One region of the Pseudomonas sp. NPDC086581 genome, then DNA from elsewhere that is predicted to be linked to it. Evidence: riboswitches for the same ligand, from Rfam matches in the RefSeq annotation. Region 1 holds a riboswitch; each other region holds the start of a gene.
What was found. A riboswitch is a leader RNA that binds a small molecule or an ion and turns the genes downstream of it on or off. The one in region 1 is predicted to bind cobalamin.

Region 1 (7,632 bases):
CAGCGCGTCGGGCCATTCACCGCCCAGGGGCCGAGCAATTTCGCCAAGCTCTCCAGCAGGCGCGGTTCGGCGAAGGCGAAGCCCAGGCGCGCGCCAGCGAGGCCGAAGAACTTGCCGAAGGAGCGCAGCACGATCAAACCCGGACGGCTTGCGCAGCTGGGCGCCAGGCTGTGCTCGGGCGTGCAGTCCATGAAGGCTTCGTCCACTACCAGCCAGCCGCCGCGTTCCTGCAGGCGCGCATGCCATTCCAGCAGCACGCCGGCCTCGATGCGCCGGCCGGTGGGGTTGTTCGGGTTGACCACCACCAGCACGTCGAAGCGCTCCAGGTGATGAGGGACTTCCTGGTCGCTGACCTCGCGCAGGATGTGTCCGGCGGCGCGCCAGGACTCGGCATGCTCGGCATAACAGGGCGAGATCACACCGACCTTGCCGGGACGACGCAGTCGCGGCAGCAACTGGATCGCCGCCTGGCTGCCGGGCAGCGGCAGCAGCTTTTCGGCGCCGTAGTAGCGGCGCGCGGCGGCTTCCAGGCCGTCGCCGTCCTCGGGCAGGCGCATCCATGATGCCGCCGGCACGCTGGGCACGGCCCATGGCCAGGGCGAGATGCCAGTGGACAGGTCGAGCCACTCGGAGAGCGGAATTCCGTACTGCTGCGCCGCTTTGCGCAAACGGCCGCCGTGTTCGAGCATCAGAGCACTCCCAGAATGAAAATGACCACCAGCCACAGCAGCACACCCTGGCGCACCAGGGTCAGCGCGCGCCAGATGTCCGTGGCGGTCGGCGCCGGGCCTTCGCCCAGCTGCGGGCGTTCGTGAAGTTCGCCGTGGTAGCGGGCGCAGCCGCCGAGCGACACGCCCAACGCCCCCGCCCCGGCCGCCATCACCGGGCCGGCGTTGGGGCTGTCCCACTGCGGCGCCTGTGTACGCCAGCAGCGCAGGGCGAGCCGGGTGTGGCCAAGCAGCGCGTAGGTGAAGGCCACCAGGCGTGCCGGGATGTAGTTGAGCACATCGTCGATTTTCGCCGCGGCCCAGCCGAAGCGTTCGAAGCGCGCGTTGCGGTAGCCCCACATGGCGTCGAGGGTGTTGCTCAGGCGATAGAGCATCACGCCCGGCGCACCGGCCACGGCAAACCAGAAGAGCGCTGCGTAGACCGCATCGCTGCCGTTCTCCAGTACCGACTCGGTGGCGGCGCGGGCCACGGCGGTATCGTCCAGCTGGGCGGTTTCGCGGCTGACCATGTAGCCCACGCGCAGGCGCGCTTCGTTCAGGTCACCGGCGCGCAGGGCCAGTGCCACCGGCTCGGCATGCTCACCCAGGCTGCGCAGGCCCAGCGCGGCGTACAAAGCGAGCGCCTGCACGACCCAGCCGACATAGGGCAGCAGGCTGAGCAGCAGCGCGATCAGGGTCAGCGGGATGACAGCGATGATCCAGGCAGTGACGCCGTGGCTGCGCCAGCCGAGGCCGGGGGTGTCCTTGCCAGCGTCGGCGCGGGAGCGATTGAAACGCCGCTCCAGCCGATCCGCCAGACGCCCGAAGGCCACCAGCGGGTGCCAGCGTTTCGGTTCGCCGAACAGGGCATCCAGCACCACGCCGAGGACGCTCAGCAGAGCCAGGCTCATGGCTGTTCTCCCCAGCGATTCTCGAACAGCAGCTCGCTGAGCGCGCGCGGTTGGCGCCAGCCTTCCAGGGCCAGCATCGGCGCCGGGTAGAACTCGCTGACCGGGCCGAGGCAGATCACCGCCACGGCCTCGGCTCCCGCCGGCAGGCCGAGCAGTTCGCCCAGCGCGGCGGGGTCGAACAGCGATACCCAGCCCATGCCCAGGCCTTCGGCGCGCGACGCCAGCCAGAGGTTCTGGATGGCGCAGGACAGCGAGGCCAGGTCCATGTGCGGCAACGTGCGACGACCGAATACATGTGCCTCGCGGCCCTCCATCAGCGCGGCCACCAGTACTTCGGCGCAGTCGAGCACGCCCTCGACCTTCAGCCGCATGAACTCGTCGGAACGCTCGCCCAGTGCCTCGGCGGTGCGCACGCGCTCCGCCTCCACCAGCCCGTGGATCGACCGGCGCAGCTCCCGCGAGGTGACGCGGATGAATCGCCAAGGCTGCATCAGCCCGACGCTGGGCGCCTGGTGCGCCGCTTCGAGCAGGCGCGCGAGCAGTTCCGGCGCCACCTCACCGCCGCTGAAATGACGCATGTCGCGACGCTCGGCAATGGCGCGATAGAGCGCGGCGCGCTCCTCAAGGCTGTAGGCGTGCTCGGTCATGGTCTCAGCAGGGCTGCTGCAGCGTCCGGGTCGGACGGCAGGTAGAAGTGGATGTAGGAGGCGGTGAGCCGGCCGCGGCGAAACACCGCTTCGGCCACCGGCTTGTCGTTGGGGCAGACGCCTCGGGCCAGCGGCTCCTCGCTGCTGTCCAGCAGCGAGTGGTGGAAGGTGTGCCCGCGCAGAGTGCCTTCGGGCAACGTCACCGCCTGCAACGCCAGCGCGGCGAGGCGCTTCTGCATGCGCGCCTTGCCCGGCAATAGGCCGAGTAATTCGGCGCGCTCGCCGGCCACGTCGGTCAGCGCATCGAGCAGATAGAGCATGCCGCCGCACTCGGCGAGGATCGGCTTGCCCATTTCGTGGTGCGCGTGGATGGCCTGGGCCATGGCGCGGTTGCCAGCCAGCGCCTGCAGGTGCAGTTCGGGGTAGCCACCGGGCAGATAGAGGCTGTCCACGTCCGGCAATGCGTCATCACGCAGCGGCGAGAAGAACACCAGTTCGGCGCCCAGTTCACGCAGCAGGTCGAGGTTGGCCTGGTAGAGGAAGGCAAAGGCGTTGTCCCGTGCCACGCCGATCCGCACGCCATCGAGGCGGGAAGACTCACGGCGCAACTCAGACGCGGCGAAGCTCACCGGCAGCGGCAGCTCGGTACTGGCGCTGGCCGCCAGGGCATCGGCGGCGGCGTCCAGGCGGGCGTCGAGATCGGCCAGCTCATCGGCCTGCACCAGGCCGAGGTGTCGGCTGGGCAGCTCCACTTCGGTATCGCGCGGCAGCGCGCCATACCAGCGAATCCACTCCGGCAGGCTGTCGCGCACCAGGTCGCGGTGACGCTGGCTGCCGATACGGTTGGCGAGCACGCCGGAGAACGGCAGGTCGCTCTGGTAGGTCGCCATGCCAACGGCCATGGCGCCGAAGGTCTGCGCCATGGACTGGCCGTTGATCACCGCCATCACCGGCACATTGAAGCGCCGCGCCAGGTCGGCCGCAGACGGCGAGCCGTCGAACAGGCCCATCACGCCTTCGATGAGGATCAGGTCGGCCTCGCCGGCCGCTTCCCATAGCAGCCGACGGCTCTCTTCCTCGCCGACCATCCACAAGTCCAGTTGGTAGACCGGCGCGTCACTGGCGCGGGCGAGGATCATCGGGTCGAGGAAGTCCGGGCCGCACTTGAACACCCGCACCTTGCGCCCGAGGCGTGTGTGCAGGCGTGCCAGGGCGGCGGTCACGGTGGTCTTGCCCTGCCCGGAAGCGGGGGCGGCGATCAGCAATGCGGGGCATTGGCGCGAGGTCATAAGACGCGCTCCGCCACAACGGGATGCATCAGAACTCCACCCCTTTCTGCGCCTTGATGCCGGCCTTGAAGGCGTGTTTCACCAGGCCCATCTCGGTCACGGTGTCGGCGGCCTCGAGCATCGCCGGCTGCGCGCCACGGCCAGTGGCGACCACATGCTGCATCGACGGACGCGCGGCGATATCGGACAGCACGGTGTCCAGTTCCAGGTAGCCGTGTTTGAGGGCGATGTTCACCTCGTCCAGTACCACCAGGCCGACTTCGGGGTCGGCCAGCAGCTGGCGCGCCACGTCCCAGGCGGACTGAGCCTTGGCGATGTCACGCTGGCGATCCTGGGTTTCCCAGGTGAAGCCCTCGCCCATCACGTGAAAGCTGACCTCCTCGGGGAAGCGGCGGAAGAACGCCTCTTCACCCGTGGTCGCGGCGCCCTTGATGAACTGCACTACGCCTACCTTCATGCCATGGCCAAGCGCGCGGGCGACCATGCCGAAAGCCGAGCTGCTCTTGCCCTTGCCGTTGCCGCTGTTGACCAGGAACACGCCGCGCTCCCCCTGGGCCTGGGCGATCTTCTCGTCGATCACTGCCTTCTTGCGCTGCATGCGCGAGCGATGGCGCTCGTCCTTTTCCGGGGATTCAGTCATGGGAAGTTGCTCCTGAAAGCGAATGCGCAGGCGTCAGGCTGCCGCCCGGGTGGCAGCGCACGAGGAATGGAATGGGCAGGGACGAACCGCGGCGACGCACAAGCGCCATGCGGCAGAGGCCGCCCAGCGCAAAGGCTGTCGACCTGGGGAATAGGGATTGCACCTGAAGGATTCTCCGCCGCTCTCACCCGCGCGGCACTGACCAGTCGGGGCAGGCGGAGGACGGCAACGCGCGGCGCGCAGCGCCGACGTCGGCAGCGCCTCCCGCGATGCCATGCGATGCAGCAGGCCGGTCTCCGGGCTTGCGAGTGACGCCGTGAGGCTGTCGATGAACCGCGCCTTCCCATGCCGATGGCACAGTGGCGGATTGCGGTTCGAAGCTCGCTTACCGTTGCGGGGGCAGCGCCGGAATGGTCGATTGCGCATCGATTTCACCGGCTTCCCTGTTTCACTCGCGGCTTGCGCCGAGAGCACCTGAAGCAGGCGCGCAGCTTAGTGGCTGGCGGCCTGGGGCGTCAATTGAACAGGATGTCGCCGGGCTTGTCCCAGCATCAGGCAAGCGCTCTACAATGCGACACACCTGTCCAATCATGGCACTGTGTAACTCCGCTAGAATGCGAACCATGACGATGACTGCCCAGCCCGGCCAGCTTCAGCTCGACACCTCCGCCAGCCCACCGCTGATGCACGTCAGCGGCGACTGGACGCTCGCGCATTTCTCCGTGCTGGAAGCCCAGGTAGCCGCCCAGCGCCATGCCGAGTCCCCCGCCGAGCTGGATTTTGCCGGCCTCGGCGCGCTGGATACCGCCGGCGCCGCGCTGCTCGCCGAGATCATCGGCGGCGCACGCATGAGTCAGCTGGAACAGATCGCCCGCAACCTCCCCGCCGAACGCCAAGCCTTGCTGCGCGCCGTCGGCAGCGCCATCACCCAGTGCCGCCTGGACGAAAAGGCGCCGGAGCCGGGCAACGCGCTGGTCGACGTGCTCGAGCGCATCGGCATCGCCACCCTGACCTTCCGCGAACACCTGGTCGGCCTGCTCGGATTCATCGGCCTGACCCTGCAGACGCTGCTGCGAAACCTGCTGCGCCCAAGACGCTGGCGGCTCACCTCGCTGGCCGCGCACATGGAGGAAACCGGACTGGACGCCGTGCCCATCGTCGCCCTGCTGACCTTCATGGTCGGTGCGGTAGTGGCCTTTCTAGGTGCCACGGTGCTGCAGAAATTCGGCGCGCAGATATACACCGTCGATCTGGTGGGCTTCTCCTTCCTGCGCGAATTCGGCGTGCTGCTCACCGCGATCCTGCTTGCCGGCCGCACCGCCAGCGCCTTCACCGCGCAGATCGGCTCGATGAAGGCCAACCAGGAAATCGACGCCATCCAGGCCTTGGGCCTCGACCCAGTGGAACTGCTGGTGTTGCCACGCGTCCTGGCCCTGCTGCTGACCCTGCCGATGCTGACCTTCCTGGCGATGATCTCCGGCATCTTCGGCGGCGGCGTGGTCTGCGCCCTCGCCCTTGATATCTCGCCACGCATGTTCCTCTACATGCTGCAGAACGACATCGCCGTGCAGCACTTCCTGGTCGGCATCGTCAAAGCCCCGATATTCGCTTTCATCATCGCCGTGATCGGCTGCCTGGAGGGCTTCCGCGTCAGCGGCAGCGCGCAGTCAGTGGGCGAGCACACGACCTCAAGCGTGGTCCAGTCGATCTTCGTGGTGATTCTGCTGGATGCGGTCTTCGCGCTGTTCTTCATGGAGATGGGCTGGTGAGCGAACCGATCATCGTCGTCCGCGACCTCGCCAACCGTTTCGGTACCCACGCCGTGCACGAGCACCTGGACCTCGACGTGATGAAGGGCGAGATCCTCGGCGTGGTCGGCGGCTCGGGCACCGGCAAGTCGGTGCTGCTGCGCAGCATCATCGGCCTGCGCCAACCCAGCGAAGGCAGCGTGCATGTGTTCGGGCAGAACCTGCCGGCGCTGCCGCCCCTTGAGCGCTCGAAGCTGGAAAGGCACTTCGGCGTGCTGTTCCAGAACGGCGCGCTGTTCTCCTCGCTGACCGTGAGCGAGAACATCTGCCTGCCGCTGATCGAGCACGCCGGGCTGTCCCGCGCCGATGCGCAGTTCATGGCCAAGGTGAAGATTTCCCTGGCCGGCCTGCCGCCGGACGCCGGCGGCAAATACCCGGCCGAGCTCTCCGGCGGCATGGTCAAGCGTGCCGCCCTGGCCCGCGCCCTGGCGCTGGACCCGGACATTCTGTTTCTCGACGAACCCACCGCCGGCCTCGACCCCATCGGCGCGGCGGCTTTCGACCAACTCATCCTGACCCTGCGCGACGCCTTCAACCTCACGGTGTTCCTGGTCACCCACGACCTGGACACCCTCTACACCATCTGCGACCGCGTCGCCGTGCTGTCGCAGAAACGCGTGCTGGTGGTGGGGCCACTGGACCAGGTCGCCCGTACCGACGACGCCTGGGTACAGGAATACTTCCACGGTCCGCGCGGCCGTGCCGCGCTGCAGGCCACCGAACACCTGCGGGAGGAAAGCTGAATGGAAACCCGTGCCCATCACGTGCTGATCGGCCTGTTCACCCTGGTCGTGTCGATCGGCGCGTTGCTCTTCGCCCTGTGGCTGGCGCAGTCGAGCAACGACCAGAAGTACAAGGTCTACGACGTGATCTTCAACGAGGCGGTGACCGGCCTGTCCGAGGGCGGCACCGTGCAGTACAGCGGCATCCGCGTGGGTGACGTGGTGTCCCTGCGCCTGGACCCGAACGACCCCCGCAAGGTCCGCGCACGCATCCGCGTCTATGACAGCACACCGATCCGCGAAGACACGCGCGCCAAGCTGGCCCTCACCGGCGTCACCGGCCAGGCCATCATCCAGCTATCCAGCGCCGCCCAGGACAGCCCGCCGCTGGCCAGCAAGGACGGCGAAGTGCCGGTGATCAAGACCATCCCCTCGCCGTTCGCCAAGTTGCTGGCCAACGGCGAGGACATCGCGACCAACATCAACAACCTGATCAACAACGTGAACCGAATGTTCTCCCAGGAGAACGTCGACCGCATCAGCCGCACCCTGGACCACATCGACCAGGCAACCGGCGTGGTCGCCGAACAGCGCGACGACATCCGACAAACCTTCAAGGAACTGGCTGCCGCCAGCGAGCAGGCGCGCATCACCCTGGCCAACGCCAGCCAGCTGCTCGAACGGGCCAACCAGACCCTTGGCGGCAAGGGTCAGGACATCCTTGATGACACCCAGAAGACTCTCGCTTCCCTGCGCACCAGCAGCGAGCGCGTGGAGCAGTTGCTGAACAGCAACTACGACTCGGTGAATGGCGGCCTCAATGGCCTGGGCGAGATTGGTCCGGCGGTCCGCGAACTGCGCTCCACCCTGGAAGACCTGCGCGGCGTCACCCGCCGCCTGCAGGAAAA
Region 2 (7,632 bases), 130 kb from region 1:
TTGGCGACCGCGCTGTCGCCGGTGATGTCCAGCGACTTCAGCTCCCAGGGCGGTGGTGCGCCTTCGGAAGGCGGCGACTCGGCCTTGATCGCGCCGATAAACTCGTCCAGCGACGCCCACTCCAGAGCGCCATGGTAGTTGCCGATGATCTTGCAGGACGGATGGAAGGCCAGGCGCAAGCGCGCCTCGTCACCGAAGGTCATGCCCTCGACATAGTCCGTCAGCACGCGGTTGATGGCGGCGCTGTCCGCCGTGTAGTTGCTCATCGCTGCAGCCCTCCCGGCCGGTGACCAATGGGGCAAGGCTAGCACCGCACCCCGGCCTCGCCCTTGCGGGCGACGACCGGAGCCCGGACATCAGACAACCGCCAGGTGCCGCTTGCGGGTCGGCGGCGGGAAGGCGGCGTCGAGAGCTTCGAGGTCCTCGGGCGTCAGGCGCAGTTGCAGCGCGGCGGCGTTATCGCGTATGTGCAACGGCTCCACCGCCTTGGGAATGGCGATCACGCCCGGCTGGTGGATCAGCCAGGCCAGCGCCACACGGGCTGGAGTGGCGTCGTGGCGGCCGGCGATTTCTCCCAGCACCCGGTGGCGCAGCAGCTTGCCGCCCTGCCCCACCGGGCAGTAGGCCATCAGCGGCATGCGCTGTTCCTGGCACCAGGGCAGCAGGTCCCACTCGATGCCGCGCTCCTCCAGGCTGTATTGCACCTGGTTGGTGGCGCAGGCCGGTTCGTTCAGTTCCTGCAGGTCGTCGAGGTCGAAGTTGGACACGCCCCAGCGCTTGATCTTGCCGGCCTCGCGCAGCCGCTCGAAGGCTTCGACGGTTTCCTCCAGCGGATACTGGCCGCGCCAGTGCAGCAGGTAGAGGTCCAGGCTATCAGTGCCCAGGCGCCGCAGGCTGCGTTCGCAGGCCTCGGGGATACCGCGCCGGCTGGCGTTGTGCGGGTAGACCTTGCTGACCAGGAAGACCTGGTCACGCAGGCCGCTCAGCGCCTCGCCGACCACCTCTTCCGAGCCGCCCTCGGCGTACATCTCGGCGGTATCGATCAGGGTCAGGCCGCGCTCGATGCCTTCGCGCAGCGCGGCGACCTCGCGCTTGCGCTGGAAGCTGTCCTCGCCCATCCGCCAGGTGCCCTGGCCGATGGCGGGAACGGCGGTGCCGTCGGCGAATACTACGGTGTTCATCTCGTGCTCCTTGTTGCGCTGGTAATGGGGACACGGGGCCGGCCGCCCGAACTCGGGCGGCGGGGTGTCAGGTTAGCGCAGTTGCAGGAAGCGAGGGGCGGATCAGCGGTTGGTCTGCAGATTCCGGCGCGCGGCGTGGCGCTCGATGGCCAGTTCGATCAGCCGGCTGACCAGCTCGCTGTAGGTCATCCCGGCGGCCTGCCAGAGCTTGGGGTACATGCTGATGCGAGTGAAGCCGGGCAGCGAGTTCAGCTCGTTGATCAGCACCTCGCCGGTCTGCGTGAGGAACACGTCGACCCGCGCCAACCCTGAGCATTCCAGCGCCAGGAAGGCTTCCACGGCAAGCTGGCGGATCCGCTCGCTGGCCTCGGCGGGAATATCGGCGGGCACCACGACCTTCGCCGCGTCCTCGTCGATGTATTTGCTGTCGTAGGAGTAGAAGCCGCTGCCGACGACGATCTCGCCGCAACCGCTGGCGATCGGCTGTTCGTTGCCCAGTACCGCGCACTCGATCTCGCGACCCTTCACGGCGGACTCCACCAGCACCTTGTCGTCGAAGGCCAGCGCCAGGCGCACGGCTTCGTCGTAGGCCGCTTCGTCCTCGACTTTGCTCACGCCCACCGAGGAGCCCATGTTCGCCGGTTTGATGAACAGCGGCAGGCCGAGCTTGCGCTGCGCCTCGGCGAAAGGCGTACGCGCGGCGCTGGCGCGGGTCAGGGTGACGAAGGGCGTGATGGCGATGCCGGCGTCACGCAGCAGGCGCTTGCTCACGTCCTTGTCCATGCAGATGGCCGAGCCCAGCACGTCGGAGCCGACAAAGGGAATGTCGGCCATGCGCAGCAGGCCCTGCAGGCAACCGTCTTCGCCCTGGGTACCGTGGACGATGGGGAAGATCACGTCGACGTGATCGAGCAACTGGCGGCTGCCGGTTTCCACCAGTTGCTGCTCGGCCTTGCCCGGCACCACGGCCAGCTCGCGGTTGGAACGGTTGAGGGCGATGAGCGCCGGGTTTTCCTGGTTGAGCAGGTAGTCGGAGGCATCGTTGAGGTGCCAGCGGCCTTCCTTGTCGATGCCGATCAGCACTGGCTCGAAGCGCTCGCGGTCCAATGCGTCGACGATGTTCTTCGCCGACTGCAGGGACACCTCGTGCTCCGCCGAACGCCCACCGAAAATCACCCCAACGCGCAACTTGCCCATGACAGCCTCCGAATCGTCGATGGGCGCTTTCTAACACGGGCTCCGGCGCTTGGGTAGGAACAGTGGCCAGTGAACAGACGGGACGCCCCTCATCAAAATCGGCTCAATGCCTGCGCCAGCTCCCGGGCGGCCTGACCGCTTTGCACGCCGGGGAACAGATGGGTGAAAGACAAGGCCACGAAACGCCCTTCACGTACGGCGCGCAGGCGCGAGAGCACCGGGTCGGCACGTAGGGTTCGAATCTTCTGCTCGGCCGTGGACCACAGTGCATCAGCCAGCAGGATCACGTCCGGATCGCGCGCCAGCAGTTGCTCACTGTTGGCGGTGAAGCCACCCAGATCGACGTCCTCGAACAGGTTGCGCCCCCCGGCAACGTGCAGCAACTGGGTGACCACGCCGCGCCGCCCCTGGCTCTCCAGGCCGTTGCTGGCACTGTCGAGGTAGAAGACTTTCAGCAGTAGGCGGTCGGTCGAAAGCCGGCGTGCTTCGGCCAGTTCGGCTCGTTGCTGGGCGACCAGCTTGCGCGCCCGCTCCTGCTCGCCGAGCAGGTCGCCCAGGGTAGTCAGGTCCGTCTCGACACCGCTGAACAGGTCGTCCTGCCACACGCCACAACCGGCATCCAGCAGGTAGCTGGCGACGCCATGGCCGGCCAGTTCCTCGCGGGACAGGTTGCCCAGCCGGAAGGCCGAGGCGAAGCCCGCCACCACCAGGTCCGGTCGCTGCGCGTAGACCGCTTCCGCCGACGGATACTGGCGCGACAGCAGCGGCACGCCGCGATAGCTTCCCTTCGTCAGATCGAGATCATCATCGATGTACGCCACGCCGATCAGCCGCTCCCCGGCCCCGAGCGCCAGCAGCAGGTCGGCGGCGTGCTGGTTGAGGGCGAGGATGCGCTGCGGCGGGTGGTCGAGTCGCCAGGTTTGGGCGCAGTTGCGGTAGTCCTGGGCGGAGGCCGTCATTGCGCTGAGCATCACAGCCACCCCGAGCGCCTTAGCCAGCCTGTAGGAACGTGGGGGACGCCTAGTCATTGCTCGCGAACCTGCCCGGATACCCATGGCATCAAGCGGTTCGCGAGCAAGCTCACTCCTACGAAGAGCAACCTGTGCTTCATGGCTCACCGTCCACACGCAGTTCGTCCACCGGCACGCCATCACGCAAATGCTCCGCCACCATCCGGCACACCTGCTCGTCACTGCGCAGGCCATACCAGACGCGTTCGGGATAGACCGTCAGCAGCGGCCCGCGATTGCACGGGAATTGGCAGCCGGTGCGGGTCAGCAGGGCGCCCTCGGCGTTCTCGTACAGATCGAGGCGGATCAGCTCGCGACGCAGGGTCTTCCATAACGGCAGCGCACCGCGCCGCACACAACGCGGCCCGGTGCAGAGGAACAGGTGATGCCGGTGCGGCGGTGGCGCGGACCAGTCCGGCTGCGACGGCACTTCGCCGACGCCCTGGCAATCCAGCTGTTGCGCCGGATCATCAATCGCCGCCAGCACCGCCGCCGCATCCAGCCCGCGCCGGCCGAGCGCAGAAGCGGTGACCTTCGGCGGCGGCGCCTGCGGGTGCTCCGCGAACAAGGCAGCCAGTTCAGCCCGCAACCAGTCGAGATAGGCGCCGTCGCCGGTCGGTTCAAGGTCCACCAGCAGCAGTTCTCGCTCCTCGGCCAAGAGCTCGCGCACCCGCGCCCACAGCGAATCGAAACCCTCGCCGGTATCGATGCATTCGACACCGGCAAGACGCGCCGATACCTCGCGATGCAGGCGCTCGCCCTGGGCTCCGGCCAGCGGGCCGACCAGCAGGATGGCCTTCATCAGAAGCTGAAGGTGTAGCGCAGCTCGGCGGTGCGCGGCCGGCCGAGGTTGTCCACCTGGCGGATGCCGTTGCTGGTGCGACCAGTGGCGTAGTCGCGGTCCAGCAGGTTCTCCAGCAGCAGGCTCAGACGGTGCGCGTGGGCAGCGTCGAGGTAGCGGTAGGCGTCGCCGTCGAGCACCGTGTAGTGGCCATAGTCGTCGTCCTGGGCGCTGACGATGGAGCCGATATAGCGCGTGGCAAGGCCCGCCCCCCAGAGGCTGTCGTCATAGCCCAGGCGCACACGGGCGAAGAAGTGCGGGATGTTGTTCACCGTCACCCCCTCACGGCTGTCCACCAGGTTGCGCGTGGCGTCGGCCGAGACCTGCCAGTGCCGGCCAACCTGCAACTGACCGTTGGCTTCGATGCCCCGTACGGTGATCTCGCCGTTGCCGTTCACCCACTGATCGCCCGCGAGGGTGATGAGATCGGTGATCTCGCGGCGGAACAGCGTGACGCTGCCGCTCCACGGCTGCTCGAACAGCTCGCCGTTGTAGTCCAGGCCCAGCTCGGCGTTGCGGCTGCGCTCGGGCTTGAGGTCGCGGTTGCCGACTTCATCGCCCGGCTCGTTGACGAACAACTGCTCGGCGGTGGGCAGCTTGAAGGCGGTGCCGAACTGGCCGCGCAGCTTGAGCTGCTGCGTGAGGTCGTAAAGCGAGGTCAGCATCCACACGGTGGCGCCTTCACCGCCGGAGATTTCCTCGCGGCGCACGCCCAGGCTCGGGTGCCAGTCGGGCAGCGCCTCGATGTTCGGCCGCAGCTGGGCGTAGAGCGCGTGGGACTCGGCCTTGTCGTTGTCGATGATCAGCACATCGTCCTGGCCCTTGTACCACTGGTTGTCGTTGCCCAGGACCAGCTCGTGACCGCCCGCCAGCTTCGCCTTGCCTTCGAGCTGCGCGCCCCAGTCGGTGAAGCCCCAGTAGTCGTTGTGATTGAGCACCTGGGTGCCGCCGCCCTGCAGGTTGTAGACGCGGTCGTAGCGGGTATCCCAGTCATTGATGTGGGTCTTGGCGAACCAGCTGAAGTCCTCGCTGACGCTCTGCTGGAAAGTCGCCGTGGCAATCTGCTGCACGCGGTTGTTGCTGGTGTGGTGGTTGGAAGTTGGCCGGGCGAAGTCCAGCTCGGCGTCGGCGTACTGGTAGAACAGCTCCAGCCGCGAGGCATCGCCGATGGCCTGGATGGCCTTGGCGCCGAATACGTTGACGTCGTAGGAGCGACGCTTGTCGCTCACCGTGTCGGTCATGTCGCGGTCGCGGTAGGGCTGGTAGCCGTCGGAGCGGTTGTGGCTGACGTAGGCCATCAGGCCGAGGTCGCCCAGGCCGTTCTGCGCGATCTTCTCGGCGCGGGCATCACCACTGCGGCCCTTGAAGGTGTCCAGGCCGAGATTCACTTCGCCGGCCGCCTCGCGGCTCCGCGCGCTGCGGGTGACGATGTTGATCACCCCGGACACCGCCTGGGTGCCGAACAGCAGGCCCTGGCCGCCCTTGAGCACTTCGATGCGCTCCACCGCGGTGGTCGGCAGGGTGTCGATGTAGATGCCGCCGTAGAGGCGGTTGTTCAGCCGCACGCCGTCCAGCAGGATCAGCGTGTCGTCATTACGCCCGCCGAGCAGTGAGTAGGTGCCGTAGTCGAACGGTCCGTTCTTCGGCGCAACGAACAGGCCGGGCACGACCATCTGCAGCACGCGGGTGATGTCGGCGCTGGGGCCGGCGCGTTCGATCTGCTGGCGGTCGATGACCTCCAGCTTGCTGCCGTAGCGGGCCATGTCGGCCACGGTGGTGGATTCCACGGAAGGGCCGCTGACGATTTCATCGGCCAGGTCGAGCGGCGCCGCAGCGAGCTGCGAGCCAAGGACACAGAGAGGAAGGACAGAACTCCAGCGCAGGACACGCCGGTTCAGGAACGAAGAATGTTGCAAGGTGATCGCCTCGAAATCGGGATTTCGCAGGCGGCGCAGCGACACCCGGAACGAGCGCGCCCCGGGAACCGGCTCACGCCCGCCCACCGCGGGTTTGCCAAACAGGTTCCAGGCCGGTCTCCGGGCTTGCGAGGGTCATGAAACGTCCGCCTTCCCATGCCTGAGCACAGTGGCCTAGTGGATGCTTCGCTCGCTTACCGTTGCGGGGGCAGCGCCGGACTGGTCGCACGAGGGCGACGCACCGGCTTCCCGTTTCACCCCACGCACGGCGGCGGGGGGCACCTGAAACGGGGCGAATCTGAACACTTGGCGGACGAAAGCGTCAAGCGCAGGGGTTGGGCAGGATGTTGCGGGCTTGGCGCGAAAGCGCGGGATCAGTGCCAGGGATCGTAGGTGCCGAAACTCCAGATGTGCCCTTCCGGATCACGGCAGGTGAAACCCTGGCCGCCGTAGTCCTCGTCCTTGATGTCGATGACGATCTGCGCGCCGCCGTCCACTGCCGCGCGATACAGCACCTCGGCATCCTTCACCACCACGTAGATGCTCTGCGTGCAGCCGCCCATCTCGTCGGGCTGGCGCATCAGCCGGCCGTATTCGTTGTCGTGCAATGACCCGAGCATCACCAGCCCGCTGCCGTCGGCCAGCGCCAGCTGCGCGTGGGCGATGCCGCCATGATCATCGGCGACCACCAGTTGCCGCTGGAAGCCGAAGGTGGCGCACAGCCAGTCGATGGCCTGGGGCGCATCGCGGTAGCGCAGGCAAGGGATGACGCTGGGGCGGGCAATGGGAGCGGGCGTGGACATGGCGGTCTCCAGCAAGAACGGGCGCGATGATCTGAGCATAGTCACCCGTTTTCGCCCCTCAGCGCCATGCGGCGACCAGCAGCAAATCGGTAAGCCGCATCGAAGCGCAATTTCCTGCAAGACCGCTCGACGGGTCGGTCGTAGTGTCGACGCAACGATCCCAAGGAGAACACCACCGTGACCCAACGCCAACCGATCAACCTGCAGGCCAAGCTCGACCGCATCAGTGAAACCTGGCAACCACGGGTGATCGCCGAGATGAACGACTACCAGTTCAAGGTGGTGAAGCTGCAGGGCGACTTCGTCTGGCACAGCCACGCCGACACCGACGAGACCTTCATCGTGCTGGATGGCGAGCTGCGCATCGACTTCCGCGACGGCCCGCTGACCCTGCGCGCCGGCGAACTGTACGTGGTGCCCCGCGGCGTGGAGCACAAGCCCTACGCCGAGCACGAGGTGCAGGTGATGCTGATCGAACCGCGCGGGGTGCTGAACACCGGCGACCAGGGCGGCGAACGCACGGCGGAGAATGATCGCTGGGTGTGACCGTCGATCGACGGCATCGTGCGCCGCCGATCAGCGGCATCTCGCCTTCGGGCGACGGCTGCTATGCCTGACGGGAGGAAACCGCTCCCAGCCGGCGGCTGTAACGCCTGGGAAACAACAGGCGTGACTCTGGCGGCG
Region 3 (7,632 bases), on a different contig from region 1:
AGCCTCGCGCCGGGCTACCGGGTCGGTTGGGTCGCCGGCGGGCGCTACGCCGAGCAGATCGAGCGACTCAAGCTGATGACCAGCCTGTCCGCCTCGGTGCCGGCCCAGGCGGCCATCGCCGACTACCTGCAGCACGGCGGCTACGACCGCCACCTGCGCAAGCTGCGCCACGCGCTGGAAAGCCAGCAGCACGCGATGCTCGCCGCCGTGGCCCGGCACCTCCCCGCCGCCACCCGCGTCACCCGGCCCAGCGGCGGCTACTTCCTGTGGCTGGAGCTGCCCGAGCACATCGACGCGCTCAAGCTGTTCCAACTCGCCCATGCCCAGGGCATCAGCCTCGCGCCAGGGCCGATCTTCTCGGCGACGCGGCGCTTCGGCCACTGCCTGCGATTGAACTATGGCCACCCGTGGACCACGGCGAGCGAACAGGCCATGGAAACACTCGGTCGGATCATTCATTCGTTGTAGGGCGCGTGCCGAGGGACTGATCCGCACATTCGGAAACCTTCTGTACCTATGCGGCAAGTTGTCGCAGGAATAGTCTGTCAGGCAGGAAAACCCGGACGAGGGAAGCTGCCATGGATGCGGAAGGCTTGATGATCCTGCTCACAGTGAGCGCCGCGCTCGGCGTGCACCTGTGGGTGCGCTGGTACCTGCGGCGCGGAATGCTGCCGCGCGGGGAGCCGTGGCTGGCGTGAGAACACCGACATGCTGAAGATGAACGCCCTGGTGCCGGAGCTGATCGTCGCGGACCTGACGAGAAGCCTGCACTTCTACTGCGAGGTGCTCGGTTTCGCCATCGAGTACCAGCGCCGCGAAGACGACTTCGCTTTTCTTTCCTTTGGCGACAGCCAGCTCATGCTGGAGCAGGACTGGCATTCCGACTCGCCATGGAGCGTGCGCCCACTGGACCCACCACTGGGACGAGGCATTAACTTCTCCATCCGCTGCCCCGATATTCAGGCGCTGGTGAGTTCACTGAACGAGGCGCGTATCTCGCTACGCAAACCCGTTGAGGAGCGCTGGTACCGGCAGGACGAACAGTTGTACGGGGAGCGCAATTTCCTCGTCCAGGACCCGGACGGCTACCTGTTACGCTTCGCCCAGAGCCTTGGATCGCGGCCGCTGCCAGCCGACTGATTTCGCTACGGCCGATACAGATGCGCATGCCCCGCGCTGTACAGCGACGAATCGGCAAACCCCTCCGCCCCCAGCACCTTGCCCACCAGGATCAGCGCGGTGCGCCGGAAGCCCTTGGCGTGTGCCTTGGGCAGGATGTCGCCGAGGGTGCCGGTGACCTGGTCCTGGTCCGGCCAACTGGCGCGATGGATCACCGCGATGGGGCAGTCCGCGCCGTAGTGCGGCAGCAGTTCGGCGACGATGTTCGCCAACTGGCCGACGCCCAGGTGAATAGCCAGGGTCGCTCGGTGCTGCGCCAGTTCCGCCAGCGACTCGCCTTCGGGCATGCGCGTCTTGCTGGCGTAGCGGGTGAGGATCAGTGTCTGGGAGATGTCCGGCAAGGTCAGCTCGCAACCCAGAATCGCCGCGCAGGCGGAAGTCGCGGTGACGCCGGGGACAATCTCGTAGGCGATACCCAACTCACGCAGGTGACGGATCTGCTCGCCGATGGCGCCGTACAGCGAGGGGTCGCCGGAGTGCACCCGCGCCACATCCTTGCCCTCGCCGTGAGCCTGGGTCAGCAGCGCTACGATCTCCTCAAGATTCAGCTCGGCGGTATTCACCACGCGCTCCGCGCTGTGCCCTTCCAGCACGGCCGGCGGCACCAGGGAACCGGCGTAGAGGATCACCGGGCAGTTGCGGATCAGCCGCTGGCCCTTGACCGTGATGAGCTCGGGATCGCCGGGGCCGGCGCCGATGAAGTAGACCGTCATGACGGCTCCTGTGCGGATTCGACGGGGATGAAAGCGAGTGCGCAGGTGGCCTGCTCGCTGCGGCGCTTGCCCATCAGCAGGCGTGCCGGCGCACCACCTTGCGCCTCGGCCTGCAGCAATGCCGCCGCTTCGGCCACGCTCGCACTGCCGGTGGCCGCGCGCACGGTTTCGGAAGGGTCGCCCAGGCGCTTCTCGCAGGCCGCGAGCTGTTGCGGCGTGAACAGCGCCAGCGGCAGGTCGAGCGCGGCAGCCAGGGCCGTCAGCCCGTCTTCGTCAGCCTTCAGCGTGGCGCTGGCCAGCGCGGTGAGGTTCGACTCGTCGAGCCCCGCTTCGGCCAATGTTTCTCGCAGCAGCGCACGCAGTTCGTCGAGCGGGCAGCCCCGGCGGCAACCGAGGCCGGCAACCAGTGTCATGGTCGCTCTCCTTGAAGATCAAAATAAAAACCCCGCAGACGGCCGAACCGGCTGCGGGGTCGAGCATAGCGCGTGGATCAGGCCGATGGCGCGAAGCGGCGGAACAGCCAGGCCGCGACCAGGCCGAGCGCCACCCAGAACACCGCGTTGGTGACCAGCGAGGCGATGATGAACTCGTGGGCCAGGCTTTCCGGCGCGAGGCTGGAATGGACCTCCGGCTGCGGCGCGCCGATTACGTGCGGCACCACCAGCAACGCGAGGCCGACGATGCGCAGCGCCCAGTGGCGGCCGAACACCAGCAAAGCAAGACCAGCGGCGGTGGCGGCAGCGGTGCCGATCCACCAGGTCTGCCGCAGGCTCAGGTCGGCGGCGGCCGTGCCAGGGACCTCCGGCGGCAGGCCGAGGGACGGCGCCAGGGTGAACACGGCGAAACCGGCCAGCCCCCAGAACAGGCCCTCGGAGACCCTGCCCGGTTCGCGCAGGGTGAACAGGCCGGCCAGCATCAGGGCGAAGCCCACCGCGACCACCAGGTTGCCGCCGGTGGTGGAAATAATGCGCTGCCAGCCGTCTTCCGGCTCCCAGGCTTCCGCATCATGGTGATGACCCGCAGCAGCGCCGTCGGCGTGCTCGTGGGCGTGCTCCTCGACCAGCACGGCGGCCGGTTCGGATTTCTCATAGGTTTCCGCCTTGAGGATCAGCGGGGATACCCACAGCAGCTGGACCAGGGTCAGCACCAGCGCCGCGATCAGACCGGCGAAACCGGCGGTCTGGGCGATACGTTTGATCATTGCAGTTCTCCGGACAAGACGAGGCTACGAACGCGGCGAACCAGCGATCGCGAGTACCTCGAATCCGCTGCGCTTACGCGCAGGCGGCGCACATCAATGGCAGGGGAAACCGGCGCTATGGCGGGTGTCATGGGCGGCGTTGTGCACCGCGTCGATGTGCGAGAAACCGGCGAAATACACCAGCAGCGCACCGAGCAGGCTGGCGCCGACGGCCAGGCTGATACGCTTGGAAAGGGGGATGGAAGTGCTCGACGCGTGCGTCAGGATGCTGCTGGACATGAACGTTCCCTCTGAAGATCAAAGAAAGAGAACGCAGAGGTTGAACGCATTCGAACGCGCCCGAACGGTCGCGCCACGGCCTGCGCCCGCCCACCGCGGGTTTGCCAAAAACGAAGAATTCCAGGCCGGTCTCCGGGCTTGCGACGCCAGCGAAAACTCTTCGCTGGATGGGTCAGCCTTCCCATGCCTTGGCACAGTGGCTACTGACGACCCTCGATGCGCTTACCGTTGCGGGGGCAGCGCCGGACTGGTCCTTGCGGACGCACCGGCTTCCCGTTTCACCTCGCGCGTGGCGCGAGACACCTGAAACCGCGCAAGCAGACCACGGCCGCCGGCAGGCGTCAACCGATCCCCGGCGATTGACCGCCCCGGCCGCGCTGCGTAGCCTTCCTCCCTTCGAGGTTCTCCGGCACTGGCCGGAGCTAAGAGGGAACGTGGAAATCTTCGGATGCGCCACGGCTGCCCCCGCAACTGTGAACAGCCTGTTCTTTCACACGCCACTGCCGACCAAGGCGGGAAGGCGAAAGAACACGAAAGGGCTGTGAGCCAGGAGACCTGCCTCGAGCAGCATCAAGACAACCGGGCGGGGTGATCCGGTGGCGACCTTCGTTGCGCGGCGAACCCGCGCGCGCGCCCTTCATCCGCCCTCCAATTTCGCTTGCGAGGCGCGCATGAAAACCCTGGCCAAACTCCCCGTCACCATCGTTACCGGCTTCCTCGGCGCCGGTAAGACCACCCTGCTCCGCCATATGCTGGACAACGCCGAAGGCCGCCGCATCGCGGTGATCGTCAACGAATTCGGCGAGCTGGGCATCGACGGCGAAATCCTCAAGCAGTGCTCCATTGGTTGCAGCGAAGAAGAAGCGGTCGGCCGCGTCTTCGAGCTGGCCAACGGCTGCCTGTGCTGCACCGTGCAGGAAGAATTCTTCCCAGTAATGCGCGAACTGGTAGCGCGCCGTGGCGACCTCGACCAGATCCTCATCGAGACCTCCGGCCTGGCCCTGCCCAAGCCGCTGGTACAGGCCTTCCAGTGGCCGGAAATCCGCAACGCCTGCACCGTGGACGCGGTGATCACCGTGGTTGACAGCCCGGCCGTGGCCGCCGGCACCTTCGCCGCCCACCCCGAGCAGGTGGACGAGCAGCGCAAGCAGGACCCGAACCTGGACCACGAATCGCCGCTGCACGAACTGTTCGAAGACCAGTTGGCCAGCGCCGACCTGGTGGTGCTGAACAAGGCCGACCTGCTGGACGCCGAAGCGCTGGCCCGCGTGCGTGCCGAGGTCGCCGAAGAGCTGCCGCCGGCGGTGAAGATCGTCGAAGCCAACTCCGGCCAGCTGCCGCTCTCGGTGCTGCTGGGGCTGAACGCCGAAGCCGAGCTGCACATCGACAGCCGCCCGACCCATCACGACCACGAAGGTCATGAAGACCACGACCACGACGAGTTCGACTCCTTCCATGTCGACCTGCCGGAAGTGGAAGAACGCGCCCTGCTGGACGCACTGAACGCGCTGGTCGAGCGCCACGCCGTGCTGCGCATCAAGGGCTTCGTCGCCATCCCCGGCAAGCCCATGCGCCTGCTGGTACAGGGCGTCGGCAAGCGCTTCGACAAGCACTTCGACCGCGCCTGGCGCAGCGACGAAACCCGCGGCACCCGCCTGGTGGTGATCGGCCAGGAACTGGACCAGGCCACCATCGCCAACGAGCTGCGTACCGCCCTGGCGTAACACTGCTTTTCGTAGGAGCGAGCTTGCTCGCGAACGGCCTCGCAGCGGGGTTTGGTTCGCGAGCAAGAGCTAGGCGCCCCCGCTCCTAAAAGAGCACTCACACCGAGCAAGCCCATGCACCTGCTGCGCACCCAACCCGGCGGCTTCGTCCCCGACGACGGCATCGCCCACCTGGCCCAGACGCCCGCCGAGCTGGTGATCCTCTGCAGCGGCGATTCGCACCTGGCGCTGCTCGCCGAGGCGGCGCGCGAGCTGCCGGAGGACTACCCGAGCCTGCGCCTGGCCAACCCCATGCAGCTGCAGAACCATGCCTCGGTGGACCTCTACGTCGACGAGGTGCTGCAGCACGCCAAGGTCGTCCTGATCTCGGTGCACGGCGGCGTCGGCTACTGGCGCTATGGCATGGAGCAACTGGCGGCGCTGGCCGAGCGCGGCGCCACGTTGATCGCGGTGCCGGGCGACGACAAGCCCGACCCCGAACTCAGCGCCCTGTGCAGCGTCGCGCCGGCGGACGCCGAGCGCCTCTGGCAGTACCTGCGCCAGGGCGGCATGGACAACGCCCGGCAGTTCTTCGCCTGCCTGGCCAGCCGTCACCTGCAACGCGACTACGCCTGGAGCGAGCCGCAGATCTTGCCGCGTGTGGCGGTTTATCACCCGCAGACTGGCAGCAGCGACCTCGCCCGCTGGCAGGCCGACTGGAACCCCGAGTGCCCGGTCGCCGCGCTGCTGTTCTATCGCACCCACCTGCAGGCGGCGAACACCGGTTTCATCGACACCTTCTGCGAACGCCTGCAGGCCCAGGGCATCAACCCGCTGCCCATCGCCGTCGCCAGCCTTAAGGAAACGGCCTGCCTGGACGCGGTGGAAACCCTGCTCGACAGCGCGGACGCCGAGCTGATCATCAACACCACCGGCTTCGCCCAGACGAACCCGGACGCGCCGCAGGACCGACCGTTCAGGCGCGACGTGCCGGTGCTGCAAGCCATCTGCTCGCTGGACAATCACGACCTCTGGCGCGCCAACCCGCAGGGCCTCGGCCCACGCGACCTGGCCATGCACATCGCGCTGCCGGAACTGGACGGCCGCATCATCACCCGGCCGATCAGCTTCAAGGGTCTGGCGTGGCGCAGCGAGCGCAGCCAGAGCGACGTGGTCTGCTACCTGCCGCACCTGCCAGGCATGGACTTTGTTGCCGAGTTGGCGCGGCGTTGGATGCTGCTTTCGCGCAAGGCCAACGCCGACAAGCGCGTGGCGCTGATCCTGGCGAATTATCCAACCCGTGACGGACGCATCGGCAACGGTGTCGGCCTCGACACGCCGGCCGCCGCGCTGAACATCCTGCGCGCGCTGGAAGCTCAGGGTTACCCGGTCGCCGGCCTGCCCGATTCCGGCACGGCGCTGATCCAACAATTGCTCGGCGGGGTGAGCAACGACCTCGACAGCCTCGACCTGCGACCCTGCGCACAGAGCCTGGCGCTGGACGACTACCTCGCCTGCTTCGCGCGCCTGCCCGAAGCCAACCAGCTGGCGGTACGCGAACGCTGGGGCGAACCTCAGCAGGACCCGATGTTCCGCAGCGGGCGGATGATGGTCGCCGGCCTGCGCTTCGGACTCGGCTTCGTCGGCATCCAGCCGGCGCGCGGCTACCAGCTCGACGCGGCGGCGATCTACCACGATCCGTCGCTGGTGCCACCCCACGGCTACCTCGCCTTCTACTTCTGGCTGCGCGAGGTGTTCGGTGCCGACGCGGTGGTCCACGTCGGCAAGCACGGCAACCTCGAATGGCTACCGGGCAAGGGTGTCGGGCTTTCCGAGGAATGCTGGCCGGATGCGATCCTCGGCCCACTGCCCAACCTCTACCCGTTCATCGTCAACGACCCTGGCGAAGGCGCGCAGGCCAAGCGCCGCGCCCAGGCGGTGATCATCGACCACCTGATGCCGCCGCTGACCCGCGCGGAAAACTATGGCCCGCTGCGCGACCTCGAACGCCTGGCGGACGAGTACTACGACGCCTCCCTGCTGGACCCGCGCCGCGCCACCGAACTGCGCGGCGACATCCTCACACTGGTGCGCGAAACCTCTCTGGACTGCGAGTTGGGCCTGCAGCTGAGGGACGATGCGGACAGCTGGCTGCCCCAGCTGGACGCCTACCTGTGCGATCTCAAGGAATCGCAGATTCGCGATGGCCTGCATGTGTTCGGCGAATCGCCAGCCGGCGACTTGCGCCGCGATACGTTGCTGTCGCTGGTGCGCATCCCGCGTGGCGATGGGCGCGGCGGCAACGCCAGCCTGCTGCGCGCACTGAGCGAGGATCTGCGGCTGGGACGCGACCCGTTGAATGAGGCTTTCGCCGAGGCGTGGGAAGGCCCGCGCCCCGACGTGCTGCTCGCGGTAAGCGACGAGCCATGGCGCAGCAACGGCGACACCCGCGAGCGCCTGGAGCTGTTCGCCCTGCGCCTGATCGACGGCCTCGTCAGTGCGCCCGGCAGCGCCAGCGCGGCAGTCCTCACGCAACTTCACCAGCAGATCGCACCGC
Region 4 (7,632 bases), on a different contig from region 1:
CAGGCACCGAAACGCAGTTCGCCGCTGGTGGTGATGGCGGGCGTCACCTCCAGCGCAGCGGCCAGCTCGCGGGCCATGCGGTTCACCCCGCCGAGCCCGCCGAGCAGCGGCACCACCGCGCTGCCGTCTTCGGCGACTGCCAGAACCGGCGGCTCCGCGCCTTTCTCGACCAGCACTGCCGCGAGGGTGCGGATGACGATGCCTGCCGCGCACAGGGCGATGATCGGGGTATCGTCGCGGTAGAGCTGGCGCAGGGTTTCGCCGAAGTTTGCGTAGGATTCATCGGCGCCTTCGACACGGTCTTTCAGACCCAGCACACGCGCCTGTGGATAAACGCCCTGCAGGCGTCGCGCCGTAGCCAGCGCACCCTGGCCGAGAATGACGATGGCAGCGCGCATCAGCCGTTCCACCGCTGGCCGGGGATGACGATCATCGAGAAATACGGCGAGGCCATCGGGTCCACGTCGTCCAGCGCGACGATGCGCTGCTCGCGCATGGTTGCGCGCTCGACGTAGTGGGCGCCGCCGTCACGGCCCAGCTCGCGCAGCACGCGGCGAACCTTGTCGAAGTTGCGGCCGAGCTTCATCACCACCGCCGCATCGGCGTCGGCCAGGCGGCGCTTGAGTTCGTCTTCGGGCAGCACGCCGGAGAGCACCGACAGGCTCTGGTTGCGGTACACCAGCGGCACGCCGAGCACCGCCGCACTGCCGAGCATCGAGCAGACGCCGGGTACGACTTCGGTGTCGTACCGCTCTGAAAGTCGGTCATGCAGGTACATGTAGGAGCCGTAGAAGAACGGGTCGCCCTCGCAGATCACCGCCACGTCGCGGCCGGCATCCAGGTGCATCGCCACCTGCTCGGCAGCGGTGTCATAGAAGTCGCTGATCACGCCTTCGTAGGTCAGCGGTGGCTCCAGCTTCTCGGTAGTCACCGGGTAGACCAGCGGCAGGCGTTGCTGCTCATCGAGCAGGTGCTGCTCGATGATGGCGAAGGCGTTTCCGCCCTGGCCGGCGTGGTGCTTGGCCTTGGCCACGAAATAGCCGATCACCGGGGAGGCGCGCAGCAGGCGCAGGGCCTTGAGGGTCAGCAATTCCGGGTCGCCCGGGCCGACGCCCAGGCCGATGAGGCGGCCGGTCATCACTCCACCTCCGTGGCCAGGGCGTTCACTGCGGCGGCGGCCATCGCGCTGCCGCCACGGCGACCGCGGACGATCACGTAGGGCACGCCACGGCTGTCGGCGGCGAGGGCGTCCTTGGACTCCATGGCGCCGACGAAGCCCACCGGGAAACCGAGGATCAGCGCCGGTTTCGGCGCGCCGGCATCGAGCATTTCCAGCAGGTAGAAGAGCGCGGTCGGCGCGTTGCCGATCACCACCACGCTGCCTTCCAGGTGCTCGCGCCAGTGCTCCAGCGCCACCGCCGAGCGGGTGTTGCCCAGTTCGCGGGCGAGGTCGGGTACGTCTGCATTGTTGAGGGTGCAGATCACCTCGTTGTGGGCCGGCAGGCGCGCGCGGGTGATGCCCTCGGCGACCATCCGCGCATCGCAGAGGATCGGTGCGCCAGCGGCCAGCGCCGCACGGCCGATGGCCCCGGCGCCGGCGGAGAAGTGCAGGTCCTGCACGACGTCGACCATGCCGCAGGCGTGGATCACCCGCACGGCGAGTTTCTCGAGGTCGGCGGGAATGCCGGACAGGTCGGCTTCGGCGCGAATAGTGGCGAAGGACTGGCGGTAGATCGCCTGGCCGTCGCGAATGTAATCAAGCATCGGTGAGGGCTCCGGGTGCGGCCAGCAGGTCGCCGGCGGCATCGAGGGAAAGGTTGCGCGCCACTGGCTGGCCGAAGCCGGCCACGCCATCGGCGCGACGGAACAGGTCATAGCGGCCGTCGGCGACGGCCAGCAGGGTGTAAGGGGCGACGTGGGCGGCGGCGCAGGAGCGCGGGCAGCCGCACAGGTGTACACCGGCCGGCGGTGCGTGGCGCAGGCGCTCGGCCAGGCGCAGCGCATCGGCCTTAGTGTCGGCCAGCCCACGGGCGCAACCGCTGGAACCGCTGCATGCGACGAGGCGCGACAGCGGCTGCGCGGCGTCGATCACCAGGCCGAGGTTGGCCAGCGCGCCGAGCACGACGGCGGCATCGGTTTGTGCCACGCCAGGGAGGATCAGACTTTGCCAGGGCGTCAGACGCAGCTGTCCGACGCTGAAGCGCTCGGCAAGATCCGCGAGGCCGAACAGGGTGGTGCTGTCGAGGCGTCCGAGGACGAATCCCGCGCCGACCATGACCCGTTCCGGCTGACGCTGGGGCTGAATTCCGAGATGGCCGAAAGCCTGCGGCGCAGGACGTCGCCAGTTATCCACAGCCGCTCCGAGTTGCAGCGGGAAGGGCAGGCGTTGCTGCAGGCGCTCCAGCAGCACTTCATCGCGAAGCATCTCGCGCAGGTGGCGCATGCGCGTCTGGCCGTCGCCGGCAAGATCGAGGAACAGGTGCAGCAGAGTTTCCACCAGCAGCGGTACCTGTTCGGCGCTGACGGCGGCGAGAGCAGGGCGATCGGTCTCGCGCTGCGGTGGGCAGCCGGCCAGGCCGAAGGCGAACAGCGGCGCGGCACCGTCGGACATGGCCGAAAGCCAGAGATCGTTGGGGTGTTCCAGCATCGCCAGCGTTTCGCCGGCGTCCAGCTGGATGCCGAACTTGGGCGACAGGCCGTGGAAGCGCGGGGTGTGCTCCAGCAGGTCGAGCAGCTGGCGGGCCAGCGGGCTCGCGTCGAACGCGCTGCCAGTGTCCAGGCCGAGCGCCGGGCTGACCAGCAGGTTGCGCACGTCGTCCGAAGCCAGCTCACGCGGGCCGAGGCCGGCGGCCAGCAGTTCACGGCTCAGCGCATTTTCGGCGCCGGCATGTACGCCGCGAATTTGCAGGTTGGCGCGGTTGGTCGCTTCGAGCACGCCGTCTGCATGCCGTTCGGCCGCCAGGGCGATGGCGCGCGCGGCGTTGGCGTCGAGTTGCCCGCAAGGCAGCTTGAGGCGGCAGATGCCCCCATCGCGGGAGGCCACGATGCGCAGCAGGCCGGGGCAGGCATGCGGACGGACGGGCAGGGCTGAAGGGTCTTGCACGGTGGTCACCAGGGCTGGATCGCGGTGACCTGCGAATCCCCCAAAGGGGACTTCACGACACCGATACACCCCGCTCGATGTCTGCACGCGCGACTGGTTTCGTCGGCAGGTCTCCTGGCTGGCAGGTCCTCATCCAGCGCGGCCTTCCCGGTTGCCCAGTGGCCTGGCCGGCGGCACGGAACGTCGTTCTCGTGTCGCCGCATTGCGCGGACTCGCTGCTTACAGTTGCGGGGGCAGCCACGGCTTAACCGTGTTCCCTCTTCGGCTCTGAGAAACTTCACCGCAAAAGGCGAAGCGTCCTACGAGCACCGACGAAGCGGGTATTATGCCTGCTTTGTTCGGAGGCAGGAAAAGCCTGCCCGTCGGATCGATCGTCGCACCCCTGAGGACATTTCATGACGCCCTGGCTGACCATTGTCGGCATCGGCGAGGACGGCTATGCCGGCCTCGGCAAGGCCGCGCGCCGCGCCCTGCTCGCCGCCAGCGAAGTGATTGGCGCGCCACGCCAGCTGGAGTTACTGCCGCATTGCCTGGGCGCCCGTCGCCAGGCCTGGCCGAGCCCGTTCAGCCTGGAGCCGGTCTTGCGTCGACGCGGTGAGCCGACCTGCGTGCTGGCCAGCGGCGACCCGATGCTGTTCGGCGTCGGCGCAAGCCTTGCCCGTCAGATTCCGTCCGAGGAAATGCTCGTACTTTCCGCGCCGTCTTCCGCTTCGCTCGCTGCCGCGCGGATGGGCTGGGCGTTGCAGGACTGCACGCTGCTGTCGCTGGTGGCGCGCCCATTGGCGGCACTCAATGCGCAGATCCACGACGGCGCGAAGCTGCTGATCCTCAGCAACGATGGCAGCAGCCCGGCGGCCATCGCTGCGCTGCTGCGCGAACGGGGTTTCGGCGCGAGTCGCCTCAGCGTGCTGGAGCACCTGGGCGGCGAGGTGGAGCGACGCATCGACGGACTCGCCAGCGACTGGTCGCCGAGCGAGACCGCCGCGCTGAATCTCGTTGCGGTGCAATGCGTGGCGGGTGCTGACGCTGTTCGCCTGCCGCTGACCACCGGCCTGCCGGACGAGGTCTACCGCCATGACGGCCAACTGACCAAGCGCGATGTTCGCGCCGTAACCCTGGCGCGGCTGGCGCCGAAGCCCGGTGAGCTGCTGTGGGATGTCGGCGCCGGTTGCGGTTCCATCGGCATCGAATGGATGCGCGCACATCCGAGCTGCCGCACGCTGGCCATCGAAGCCAACGACGGGCGCCAGGAGCACATTCGCTTCAACCGTGACGCCCTTGGCGTGCCGGCGCTGCAACTGGTCTGCGGTGCCGCGCCGGAAGCCTTGCAGGGTCTGGAGCGCCCCGATGCGATCTTCATCGGCGGCGGTGTGACCCTGCCTGGTGTGTTCGAGCAATGCTGGGAGCAACTCAAGCCCGGCGGCCGGCTGGTCGCCAACGCGGTCACCCTGCAGAGCGAATCCATGCTGCTCAGCTGGCGCGCCCGCATCGGCGGCGAACTGACCCGCCTGTCGGTGTCCCAGGCCCAGCCGCTGGGCGGCTTCGATACCTGGCGCGCGGCGTTGCCGATCACCCTGCTGGAAGTGCGCAAGCCCCTGGCCGATTGACGATGCGCGAAGAGACTCCGGAAGAACCCCGCCCGCTGCGCAGCGGTTACACCACCGGCAGCTGCGCCACCGCCACCAGCCTGGCCGCCGCGCGTCTGCTGCTCACCGGTGAAACGCTGGACGCTGCGCAGATCGTCCTGCCCAAGGAGCGCAGTGCGACCTTGCGCCTGGAGTTCTGCCGGCTCACCGCCGAGGGTGCCGAAGCCGGCACGCTGAAGGATGCCGGCGACGACCCGGACGTGACCCACGGTGCGCTGGTCTTCGCCCGCGTCGCCCTGAGCGCTGAACCCGGTGTGCGCTTCCACGCGGGAGAGGGCGTTGGCATCGTCACCAAACCGGGGCTGGTGCTGGCGGTGGGCGAGCCGGCGATCAACCCGGTGCCGCGGCAGATGATGCAGGGCAACCTCGCTGCACTGGCGGCCGGGTGCGGCTACGCCGGCGGCTTTGAGGTCACGATCCACGTCGAGGGGGGCGCCGAGCTGGCGCTCAAGACCATGAACCCGCGCCTGGGCATCCTCGGCGGCCTGTCGATCCTCGGCACCACCGGCATTGTCCGACCGTTCTCCTGTTCGGCCTACATCGCATCGATCCAGCAGGGCATCGACGTCGCCCGCGCCAACGGCTTCCGTCATCTCGCCGCCTGCACCGGCAACGCCAGCGAGGACGCCATGCGCCGTCGCTACGGCTTCGACGACACCGCGCTGATCGAGATGGGCGACTTCGCCGGCGCGGCGCTCAAGCACCTGCGCAAGGTGCCAGTGGAGCGTTTCAGCATCTGCGGCGGCTTCGGCAAGATCAGCAAGCTGGCCGCCGGCCATATGGACCTGCACAGCCGCCACTCCAGCATCGACCTGCCGCAGCTGGCGGAGTGGGCGGCCGAAATTGGCGCGTCGGAGGAGCTGCAACAGCGCATGCGCGAAGCCAACACCAGCCAGCAAGCGCTGGCATTGTGTCGCGCCGAAGGCGTTGCCCTCGGTGATGCCGTCTGCGCCCGCGCGCTGACCTTTGCCCGGCGCATCGTACCCGCTGAAGTGACGCTGGAAGTCTTCGCCATCGACCGCCAGGGCAATCTGGTGGGCGAAGCGCTGGAGGTGCGATGAAACGGGTGCTCCTGCTGGGCGGCATCGGCGAGGCGCTGACCATTGCGCGTCGACTCGGGCCGCCACACCTGTACAGCCTGGCCGGTCTGGGCAAGGTGCCGGACGACCTCGCCTGCGAGGTGCGCGTCGGTGGATACGGCGGCGCCGAAGGCCTTGCGGACTACATCCGCGACCGCGGTTTCGACCTGCTGCTCGATGCCACCCATCCCTATGCCGCGCAGATCAGCGCCAACGCCGCCCGCGCCGCACAACTCGCCGGCGTGCCCTGTTGGGCGCTGCGTCGTCCCGGTTGGCAGGCCGGTATCGATGACGACTGGCGCGAGGTGGCAGGGTGGCCGGCACTGATCTCGGCACTGAATGATTTTCGCCGCCCGCTGTTCACGATGGGCCGCGAGCCGTTGGAGCACCTCGAGGACATTCCCCAGCATCAACACTGGACGGTGCGCTGCCTGCAGAGCCTGCCCGGCAACGAGCGCGCCGAAGTGCTCGGCGCGCGCGGGCCGTTCACTCTCGATGGTGAGCGTAAGCTGTTCGCCCGCCTGGGCACCGACGTGCTGGTGAGCAAGAACAGCGGCAGCCAGGCCACCGAGCCGAAGCTGCAGGTTGCACGCGAGTGTGGCGTGCCGGTGCTGATCCTGGCGCGGCCGGCGTTGCCAGCGGTGGACCGCGAGTTCGACAGTGTCGAGTCTCTCTGGCAGGCGCTTGGGCCCCTCGCCGCGGATTGACGGAACGTCCCGCTTAGCAAGTGTTCACAGCTTCGTAGCGTTTCGCGGGCAAGCTCGGCATCGCGTCAAGATCGCGCTTCTCCGCCGCCCCACCAGCCTCTATGCTGGGCCCCGGTTTTCACAGGGAGTGACACCATGCTGCGAATCCTCGGCCGCGCTTCATCGATCAACGTGCGCAAGGTGCTCTGGACTTGCGCCGAGCTGAACCTGCCCTACGAACGGGAAGACTGGGGCACGGGCTTCCGCTCCACCGCCTCGGCGGAATTCATTGCACTCAACCCCAACGCCATGGTGCCGGTCCTGGTCGACGGCGACTTCGTGCTCTGGGAATCCAACGCCATCTGTGGCTACCTCGCCACCCAGTATCCCCAGGGCGAATTGCTGCCGACGTCACCGCGCGAACGGGCGCTGGTGGAGCAGTGGATGGGCTGGCAGGCCACCGAGTTGAACAACGCCTGGCGCTACGCGTTCATGGCCAGGGTGCGTAACAGCCCGAGCCACACCGACGAGTCCGCGATTGCCCTGAGCGAGGCACAGTGGAACCACTGCATGGCCCTGCTGGATCGGCAACTGGAACGCACCGGCGCGTTCGCTACTGGTGCCTGCTTCAGCCTTGCGGATGTTGTGCTCGGCCTGTCGGTGAACCGCTGGTACCTGACGCCCATGCAGCGCCCGGAACTACCGGCGGTTGCGGCGTACTACGAGCGCCTGAGCGAGCGGCCCGGGTTCCTGTTGCATGGGCGTAATGGGGAACCGTGATTCGGAATGTCTCCACGCGATGAATGCGCCTCACCCCAGTCCTTTCCCGAGGAGAGAGGGGGCCGTTCGGGGTGAGATGCTGTATCGGTGCTAGCCGGCTAACTCCGGCCCCTTGGACTGCACGGAACAGTCCCTTCTCCCGCTTGCGGGAGAAGGTTAGTGTGCGGGGCTTTTAACGACCGTTCGCCGAAAGGTCGCCGATCGGCCGATAGTCGGCGCCAAGCTCTTCCGCCAGCTTCCTGGCCCTGCCCAGCCGCACGGCTCCGCCTTCGATATCCACCAGCACCGTCGGGCAGTTCAGTGGCTGCAGCGCCGGCCAGTGGCCCAGGCGGCCGTCG

Region 2: linked by a shared signal. The riboswitch ahead of ACIPK7_RS02735 (TonB-dependent receptor plug domain-containing protein) and the one ahead of cobO (cob(I)yrinic acid a,c-diamide adenosyltransferase) in region 1 are both predicted to bind cobalamin.
Region 3: linked by a shared signal. The riboswitch ahead of ACIPK7_RS18640 (CbtB-domain containing protein) and the one ahead of cobO (cob(I)yrinic acid a,c-diamide adenosyltransferase) in region 1 are both predicted to bind cobalamin.
Region 4: linked by a shared signal. The riboswitch ahead of cobG (precorrin-3B synthase) and the one ahead of cobO (cob(I)yrinic acid a,c-diamide adenosyltransferase) in region 1 are both predicted to bind cobalamin.

The regions. Positions count from the first base shown of each region.
Region 1 covers NZ_JBIVBR010000001.1:424,522-432,153, forward strand. The annotation lists gene cobD (threonine-phosphate decarboxylase CobD) at 1-689, opposite strand, end outside; gene cbiB (adenosylcobinamide-phosphate synthase CbiB) at 689-1,618, opposite strand; gene bluB (5,6-dimethylbenzimidazole synthase) at 1,615-2,265, opposite strand; gene ACIPK7_RS02060 (cobyrinate a,c-diamide synthase) at 2,262-3,554, opposite strand; gene cobO (cob(I)yrinic acid a,c-diamide adenosyltransferase) at 3,583-4,194, opposite strand; cobalamin riboswitch at 4,464-4,687, opposite strand; gene ACIPK7_RS02070 (ABC transporter permease) at 4,818-5,963, shown strand; gene ACIPK7_RS02075 (ABC transporter ATP-binding protein) at 5,960-6,745, shown strand; gene ACIPK7_RS02080 (MlaD family protein) at 6,746-7,632, shown strand, end outside.
Region 2 covers NZ_JBIVBR010000001.1:552,432-560,063, forward strand. The annotation lists gene ACIPK7_RS02710 (nuclear transport factor 2 family protein) at 1-266, opposite strand, end outside; gene ACIPK7_RS02715 (aldo/keto reductase) at 357-1,181, opposite strand; gene ddlA (D-alanine--D-alanine ligase) at 1,284-2,378, opposite strand; gene ACIPK7_RS02725 (ABC transporter substrate-binding protein) at 2,471-3,349, opposite strand; gene ACIPK7_RS02730 ((2Fe-2S) ferredoxin domain-containing protein) at 3,486-4,190, opposite strand; gene ACIPK7_RS02735 (TonB-dependent receptor plug domain-containing protein) at 4,190-6,046, opposite strand; cobalamin riboswitch at 6,239-6,446, opposite strand; gene ACIPK7_RS02740 (VOC family protein) at 6,520-6,948, opposite strand; gene ACIPK7_RS02745 (cupin domain-containing protein) at 7,126-7,494, shown strand.
Region 3 covers NZ_JBIVBR010000009.1:61,807-69,438, reverse strand. The annotation lists gene mapR (GntR family transcriptional regulator MpaR) at 1-468, shown strand, start outside; gene ACIPK7_RS18660 (VOC family protein) at 709-1,140, shown strand; gene cobM (precorrin-4 C(11)-methyltransferase) at 1,146-1,892, opposite strand; gene ACIPK7_RS18650 (cobalamin biosynthesis protein) at 1,889-2,305, opposite strand; gene ACIPK7_RS18645 (CbtA family protein) at 2,383-3,093, opposite strand; gene ACIPK7_RS18640 (CbtB-domain containing protein) at 3,187-3,372, opposite strand; cobalamin riboswitch at 3,478-3,694, opposite strand; cobalamin riboswitch at 3,755-3,950, shown strand; gene cobW (cobalamin biosynthesis protein CobW) at 4,044-5,096, shown strand; gene cobN (cobaltochelatase subunit CobN) at 5,211-7,632, shown strand, end outside.
Region 4 covers NZ_JBIVBR010000009.1:49,507-57,138, forward strand. The annotation lists gene cobJ (precorrin-3B C(17)-methyltransferase) at 1-398, opposite strand, end outside; gene ACIPK7_RS18575 (precorrin-2 C(20)-methyltransferase) at 398-1,138, opposite strand; gene ACIPK7_RS18580 (precorrin-8X methylmutase) at 1,138-1,764, opposite strand; gene cobG (precorrin-3B synthase) at 1,757-3,112, opposite strand; cobalamin riboswitch at 3,190-3,431, opposite strand; gene cbiE (precorrin-6y C5,15-methyltransferase (decarboxylating) subunit CbiE) at 3,499-4,710, shown strand; gene ACIPK7_RS18595 (cobalt-precorrin-5B (C(1))-methyltransferase) at 4,713-5,810, shown strand; gene ACIPK7_RS18600 (cobalt-precorrin-6A reductase) at 5,807-6,535, shown strand; gene ACIPK7_RS18605 (glutathione S-transferase family protein) at 6,671-7,294, shown strand; gene ACIPK7_RS18610 (VWA domain-containing protein) at 7,467-7,632, opposite strand, start outside.